Regions from separate parts of the Paraclostridium sp. genome, predicted to be linked through region 2. Evidence: riboswitches for the same ligand, from Rfam matches in the RefSeq annotation. Region 2 holds a riboswitch; each other region holds the start of a gene.
What was found. A riboswitch is a leader RNA that binds a small molecule or an ion and turns the genes downstream of it on or off. The one in region 2 is predicted to bind cobalamin.
Positions count from the first base shown of each region.

Region 1: linked by a shared signal. The riboswitch ahead of ACRCYC_RS12110 (energy-coupling factor ABC transporter permease) and the one ahead of ACRCYC_RS07815 (ATP:cob(I)alamin adenosyltransferase) in region 2 are both predicted to bind cobalamin.
Region 3: linked by a shared signal. The riboswitch ahead of ACRCYC_RS11625 (ABC transporter substrate-binding protein) and the one ahead of ACRCYC_RS07815 (ATP:cob(I)alamin adenosyltransferase) in region 2 are both predicted to bind cobalamin.

Region 1 is NZ_JBOFKN010000159.1:2,481-4,755, forward strand. Features, by position in the region: gene cbiQ (cobalt ECF transporter T component CbiQ) at 1-206, opposite strand, end outside; gene ACRCYC_RS12105 (energy-coupling factor ABC transporter substrate-binding protein) at 200-505, opposite strand; gene ACRCYC_RS12110 (energy-coupling factor ABC transporter permease) at 483-1,217, opposite strand; cobalamin riboswitch at 1,421-1,601, opposite strand; gene ACRCYC_RS12115 (ABC transporter ATP-binding protein) at 1,673-2,275, opposite strand, start outside.
Region 2 is NZ_JBOFKN010000102.1:4,227-6,501, forward strand. Features, by position in the region: gene ACRCYC_RS07810 (hypothetical protein) at 1-574, shown strand, start outside; cobalamin riboswitch at 672-844, shown strand; gene ACRCYC_RS07815 (ATP:cob(I)alamin adenosyltransferase) at 933-1,442, shown strand; gene ACRCYC_RS07820 (ABC transporter substrate-binding protein) at 1,467-2,275, shown strand, end outside.
Region 3 is NZ_JBOFKN010000157.1:7,709-9,983, reverse strand. Features, by position in the region: gene ACRCYC_RS11635 (sulfurtransferase) at 1-539, shown strand, start outside; gene ACRCYC_RS11630 (hypothetical protein) at 542-985, shown strand; cobalamin riboswitch at 1,093-1,270, shown strand; gene ACRCYC_RS11625 (ABC transporter substrate-binding protein) at 1,288-2,275, shown strand, end outside.

The DNA of each region.
Region 1 (2,275 bases), on a different contig from region 2:
ATTTTTAAACATTTTATATATAGTTTCACATTAATTTTTGCTATAAATATAATCAAAATACTTACTAATAACATTATGAATAAATGCAAACTTATACTATTTGTACTAATAGATAGTATTAAAGTTATAAACGCGAATCCTAATTTAAAAATAGGATTATACCCCTTTAAATTATTTGTATAAGCACACTTATCAATTTCTAGCATTTACTGTTTTTCCCCTTTTTTGTCCCTAGATAATATCCTATAAATCCAGCCCCAATTGCTGCTTGTGTTGAGAATAATAGACTTTCTATTTCTCCACTAGGTGGTTCATATAAACTACTAGCCCATGGCTTATAGTCTGGATTTATTTCTGTAATTACTCCTTCTGCTTCTCCATCAGCTCCCCCATATTCAGCTGTAGCATTTAATAATAAAGGAGTTATTATAAGTATTATAGTAAGGCCTAATAGCATTAGATTTTTATTTCTAGTTTTAATTTTAGCTTTCGAATTTGTACTCATCAGTTTCAACTCCTTCTTCATTTTGTGTTATCAAGTTATATACTAAAGTAGTTAATAATCCTTCTGCTATTGCTATTGGTACTTGAGTCATTAAAAATACTCCAAAGAATTTAACAATAGATCCCATTATTCCACCTACAGGATCTGGGAATGCTAGTGCTAGTTGAGTTGCTGTTACCGCATATGTTGCTAAATCACCTAATGCTGCTGCTAAAAATACACTCATTCCTACATTGACATTTCTCTTTCTACAAAACTTAAATATTAAAAATGATACTATAGGTCCAACTATTGCCATTGAAAATGCATTAGCTCCTAAAGTAGTAAGTCCTCCATGTGCAAGTAATATAGCTTGGAATAATAAAGCGATAGTTCCTATTACAGCCATAACTGCTGGCCCAAATAATATAGCCCCTAAACCTACTCCTGTAGGATGCGAACAACTTCCTGTTAGCGATGGTATTTTAAGTGCTGACAATACAAATACGAACGCTCCAGCTAATGCTAATAGTATTTTTTTCTTAGGATCTTTTTTTACTATTTTATTTATTGATTTTAATCCATATACAAAAAACGGAATAAATACTATAGTCCAAAATATAGACCATTTCACAGGCAAATAACCTTCCATGATATGCATAGCATTTGAAGTTATTGGATTTAAAACTACAATTAGTAATCCTGCTACTAATGACAATGTTAAGTAACTCATATCTTTACCTCACTTTAATTTATTGATTTTTTATTTGTGATAAATTTAAATTTATAAATTAAAATATAGTTACAATCTAATAAGGTGTAAATAAAAAAAATCCTAATTTTTTGGATTAGGATTTAAACAACATTTCAAATAATACCTTAATTTAATAAAATAAGGTTACTATTCTTTAATCATTTTCCTTCACCCCGAAGAAATTAACTTACGTATTATAGGCAGGTCTCCTGGCTCAACATCAACTTACTACTTTCCCTTCCCATAACATCAATTACAGTGGTTTGAAAGTTTCATCCGTTTTACAGTAGCGGGGGCTGCAGAGGATTTAAACCTCTTTCCCTATTAATTTCATTGCTAAAAACCTACAATACTTCTATTCAATTTATCACATATATTTATAATACTATAAATAGCTTTATATTCCTCTAATTTTTTTAAATTTGTTAATATTTTTATCCATTATATGTATGTTTATGAAAATGATCATGTTCTCCGGTAAATCCATTTTCATGTACATGATCATGCCCTATACCATTAATATGCTGATGACTGTGCATAAATGATACTTGAAGCTTATTGTTTATGGGATTTACCCCTACATATGCGTTAACTCCAAATATTTCTTTTAACATCTCTGAGGTTATTACTTCTTCAACAGTTCCAAAACTTCTTATTTTCCCATCTTTCATGACTATTAAATAATCACAATACATAGATGCTATATTCATATCATGAATTGCAGATAAGGTAGTTATATTAAGATTTTTGATCAAATCCATAAGTTGTATCTGATAACCTATATCTAAATGATTTGTAGGCTCATCTAATATTAAAAAATCAGTATCTTGAACTAATGCTCTTGCAATTAACGTCCTTTGTTTTTCTCCCCCAGATAGCTTTGAAAAACTCCTATCACTATAGTCCATAAGCCCCACTCTTTTTAACATCTCACTTACCATTTGAAAATCTTTTTTAGAATAATCTTCAAAAACAGATTTATATGGATAGCGGCCCATCTTAACTATTTGCTCAACAGTAAAATCAAATTGAGAATT
Region 2 (2,275 bases):
TTCAGATAATAGCGGTAAAAGTACACTAGAATATAAAGTATCAAAACTAAGTTCATCAAGCAGCTCTAGATCAAGTTTTAGTTCAAAGCCAAGTTCGAGTAGCTTTAAACCTAGTTCAAGTAGTTCTAAGAGTTATAGTAAGCCAAAGTCAAGCACTACAAAACCAGATTCAGGAAGTTTCACAACTAAACCTAAGGCTAAGCCAGATGTAAATATAGATTCAGGATCAAGTTCAAATACATCTAATCCAAAGTCAAGTACTACAAAGCCAGATTCAGGGAATTTTAGTACTAAGCCAACTACAAAACCAAATACAAGTAGTGGTGATGAATCAAAGAATAAAAATAATAAAAAATATGATGATTATGATGACTATGGAAGCTCAAGTAGAAGATCATACATGCCATCAAGTTACGGTAGAGGGTTCTTTGGATTCGGAGGGTATAATCCATTTAGATATATGGGATACAGAATGGGAATAAACCCTATAATAATGGATATAGTTATGGTAATAACTGTACTAATAGTTTTATATATAATTATAGATTTTATAAGAAATAGAAGAAATAGATAATTATTATAAAAAATAGATTAATATAAATATATTTGGGAATATATACTAAGTATTGATTTATATTGAAAAATACTATATAATCCAAGACGAATCCAAAACTAAATAGCAAGTATTAGGTGTTTATATGACTTAATAGGGAATTAGATTAAAAGTCTAAGCTACCCCAGTAACCGTAAAACTGACGAAATTTAAATAAGCCACTGAGAAATCGGGAAGGCAAGAGAGTAGTATGATGTTGAGCCGGGATACCTGCCAATACTTAAAGCTAATATCTTCTGAGGGCTGGATAGTAGTTATAATATTGAAATTTAAAGGCATATCCTCGTGATATGCTTTTTTTATTGAAGGGAGGAGTATCATGTCAAAATATTTAGCATACCCATTTTTATATGATGAACCAGAAGATTTAAGATGTGATTATGAGATATTTACAGATGAAATATCTAGTACGATTGGATTGTTGAGAGCTTTTGTGAAAGATGAAAAATTAAGAAATGAATTAAGTAAAATAAATGAACTAGTTTATCATATGAATGCATCTCTAAGAACTTTTGTAAGTGTGACAGAAGATGAGTTAAAGTGGTTAGAATCTAGAAGTTTAGTTTATCAAGGTGAAATAAAAGGTAGAATTAATAAATTTGTATTGCCTGAAGGTGGAGTAAGTGGAAGTTACGCTCATATTATAAGAACTAAGTGTAAAGCATTGGTTAGATTATTACATAGATATAGAGAGCAAGGACATGATATAGATGAACTATTGTTTGATTTTGCTAATTTACTTTCTGGATACTTTTTTATTTTAGCTTTAAAATTAAATAAAGATGAAGGAATAGAAGAAAAAGAATTTATAAGTAGAAATTATAAATAAAATTTATAAATAAGGAGAATTAAAATGAAAAAAAGAATTTTAGCATTAGTTACTACTATGTTAGTGGTAATGTTGGCTGTAGTTGGCTGTGGTCAAAAAGATAAAGTTATAAAAGATAGAGAGGGAAATGAATTTACAGTACCTTCTAAGATTGAAAAAATAATATCAACAGCTCCATCTAATACAGAAGTACTAGTAGAATTAGGTTTAGCAGATAAATTAGTTGCTGTAGATAAATATTCTGCTGATGTTCCTGGATTACCTAAAGGAATAAAATTGATAGATTTCTCAAATCCAGACCCAGAAGCAATAGTATCACTAGATCCAGATCTAATAATTGCATCAGGACATAATAAAACAGGAAATAGTGAAGATCCATTTAAAGTTGTTAAAGAAGCTGGTATAAGTGTTGCTTATATACCAAGTAGTGATAGCATACAAGGAATATATGACGATATAATGTTTATAGCAGATATAACAGGAACTAAAGATAAAGGTCAAAAAATAGTTGACAATATGAAGTCTGAAGTTGAAGAAATAGCTAAAATAGGGAAATCTATAAAAACTAAAAAGAAAGTTTACTTTGAAATAGGACCATCACCAAACTTATATAGTTTTGGTAATGCAACATTCTTAAATGAAATGATAAATTTAGTTGGAGGAGAAAATATATTTGTAGATCAAAATGGATGGATATCACCAAGTGCAGAATCAGTAGTTGAGAAGAATCCAGATGTAATATTAACTAATGTAAATTATGTTCCGTATGCTGTTAAGGAAATAAAGGGACGTGAAGGCTGGCAAGATATAGCAGCAGTTAAAAATGGACAAGT
Region 3 (2,275 bases), on a different contig from region 2:
GAGTATTAAATGGTGGAGATGATGCTTGGGTAACTGCTGGATATAAATTAGAAACTAAGAAAAATGAAAAAACTCCAGGAAAAGACTTTGGAGCAAAAATACCAGCAAATCCAGATTTAATAGATACAATACCAGAATTAAAAGAAAAATTAAAATCTGATAACTTTACATTAGTAGATAACCGTATGTGGGATGAGTATATAGGCAAAATATCAGGATATAGTTACTGGGATAAAACAGGACGTATACCAGGTGCTGTTTATGGACATGCAGGAACAGAAGGTTCTACTTCTTTAAACTACTATAGAAATATAGATAAAACTATGAGAAATGAAGATGAAATAAAAGGTATGTGGAAAAAAGATGGAATAGATACTAATAATCATTTAGACTTTATGTGTGGTAGTGGATGGAGAGCTGCTGAGGTTTTAACATATGCAAATGTAATGGGATTTGAAAATACAGGATTATATAGTGATGGATGGATAGGATGGAGTAGAGATGCTAGTAATCCTACAGAAACGGGGACTCCAAAGTAAAAATGAAAAATAATATAAAAAAGATAATATACATGTTAATAGCTATAATTCAAATATGCATTATAGGTGGAAGTTTTATACTTCAATACTTAACAAATACTAAAGCTGGAGTAATGCATCATGTTTACTTTAAGCGATATCAATTTGAAAGTGGAATATTTTCAAGTGGTAATTTACAACTTATAAGCAATATAATTTTTATTATATCTTTAATATTTATATTGTTAGAAATATACACTATTGTAAAAAAGAAAAATTTAAACTTTATAAAAGTTCAAAATGCAATAGGGTTAATATTAAGTTTGACTTTATACTTTGTGATAAAAAGTAAATACTTTATAGATATGATAGCATATCCATATTTTATAATCGCTTTTAGCATAGTTTTAATTATACAAATTTGTGTAGTTATATTAGGTTATATAGTTAATTTAGAGAAAGATTAAATATATTTTATTAAACATAAGTATTTTATTTTACAGATAATGTAGAACAAAATACTTATGTTTTTTTGTATTGTAGAATTATGGATATAATTGTGCTAATATTATACTGATAAATATAAAATTTAGGTTTTTTTAATTAAAAGGGAATGATGTGTAAATCATCAACAGCCCCCGCTACTGTAATTATGGACAATTCTTTGTAAAGACCACTAAAGTTTTGCTTTGGGAAGGGAAAGATGCGGTTGAAGTATGAGTCAGGAGACCTGCCTAGATTAATAGTAACTTTCGGAGGGAGAGAATAGATGAAGATATCAAAAAAGATTAGATTAAGTTTACTTAGCTTGGTTATTGGACTAAGTATAGTAGGATGTAGTAAAACAGAAACGAAGAAAGAAGAATCGAAGAATACCAAACTAGAAAGTGTTACGGAGAAAAAAGATAATTATTATCCAGTAACTATAAGTACACATAATAGCAAAAAAGAAGAAATTCAAGTTACTATCAAAGAAAAGCCTAAAAAGGTTTTAGCTGTTTATCAAGATTCAATAGAAACTATGTTAGCACTAGGTTTAGAAGATAATATAGTAGCAGCTGCTGGTCTTGACCATAAGGTTAAGGATGAGTACAAAGAGGCTTTTGGTAAGGTTAAATATTTAGATGAATTTACACCTTCTAAAGAAACTGTTACAATGTTACAACCAGATTTAATATTAGGTTGGTATTCGTTGTTTTCAGATAAAAACATAGGAGATGTGAACTATTGGCAAGACAAAGACGTAAACACATATATGGCGTTGAATAGTGGTGCTGTTGAGCCAAAAACTATTAAAAATGAATGTGATGATATATTAAATATAGGTAAAATATTTAATGTAGAAGATAAAGCTAAAAAAATAGTTGATAATATAAATAATAGAGTTGACGAAGTTGTTAAATCTGAAAAAGATAAAAAACAACAAACCACTTTAATAATAGAGTTTTATGATGATAAAATTAGTGGATATGGAAAAATAACTTTAGGTGGAGACATGGTTACTAAGTTAGGTGCAAAACTTCTTAATGAAGACGGTAATGCTTTAAGTAAAGAAGATTTAATAAGCTTAAATCCAGATAGTATATTTGTAGTATATATGAATAGAGAAGATGATAATAAAGCTAGTGAAACGAAAGATTTAGTTATGAAAGATAAAGCTCTACAAAGTTTAAATGCTATTAAAAATGATAGAGTATATCCTATAGAACTAGGACAAATGTATTGCAGTGGGGTAAGAACTATAGATGGAATTGAAA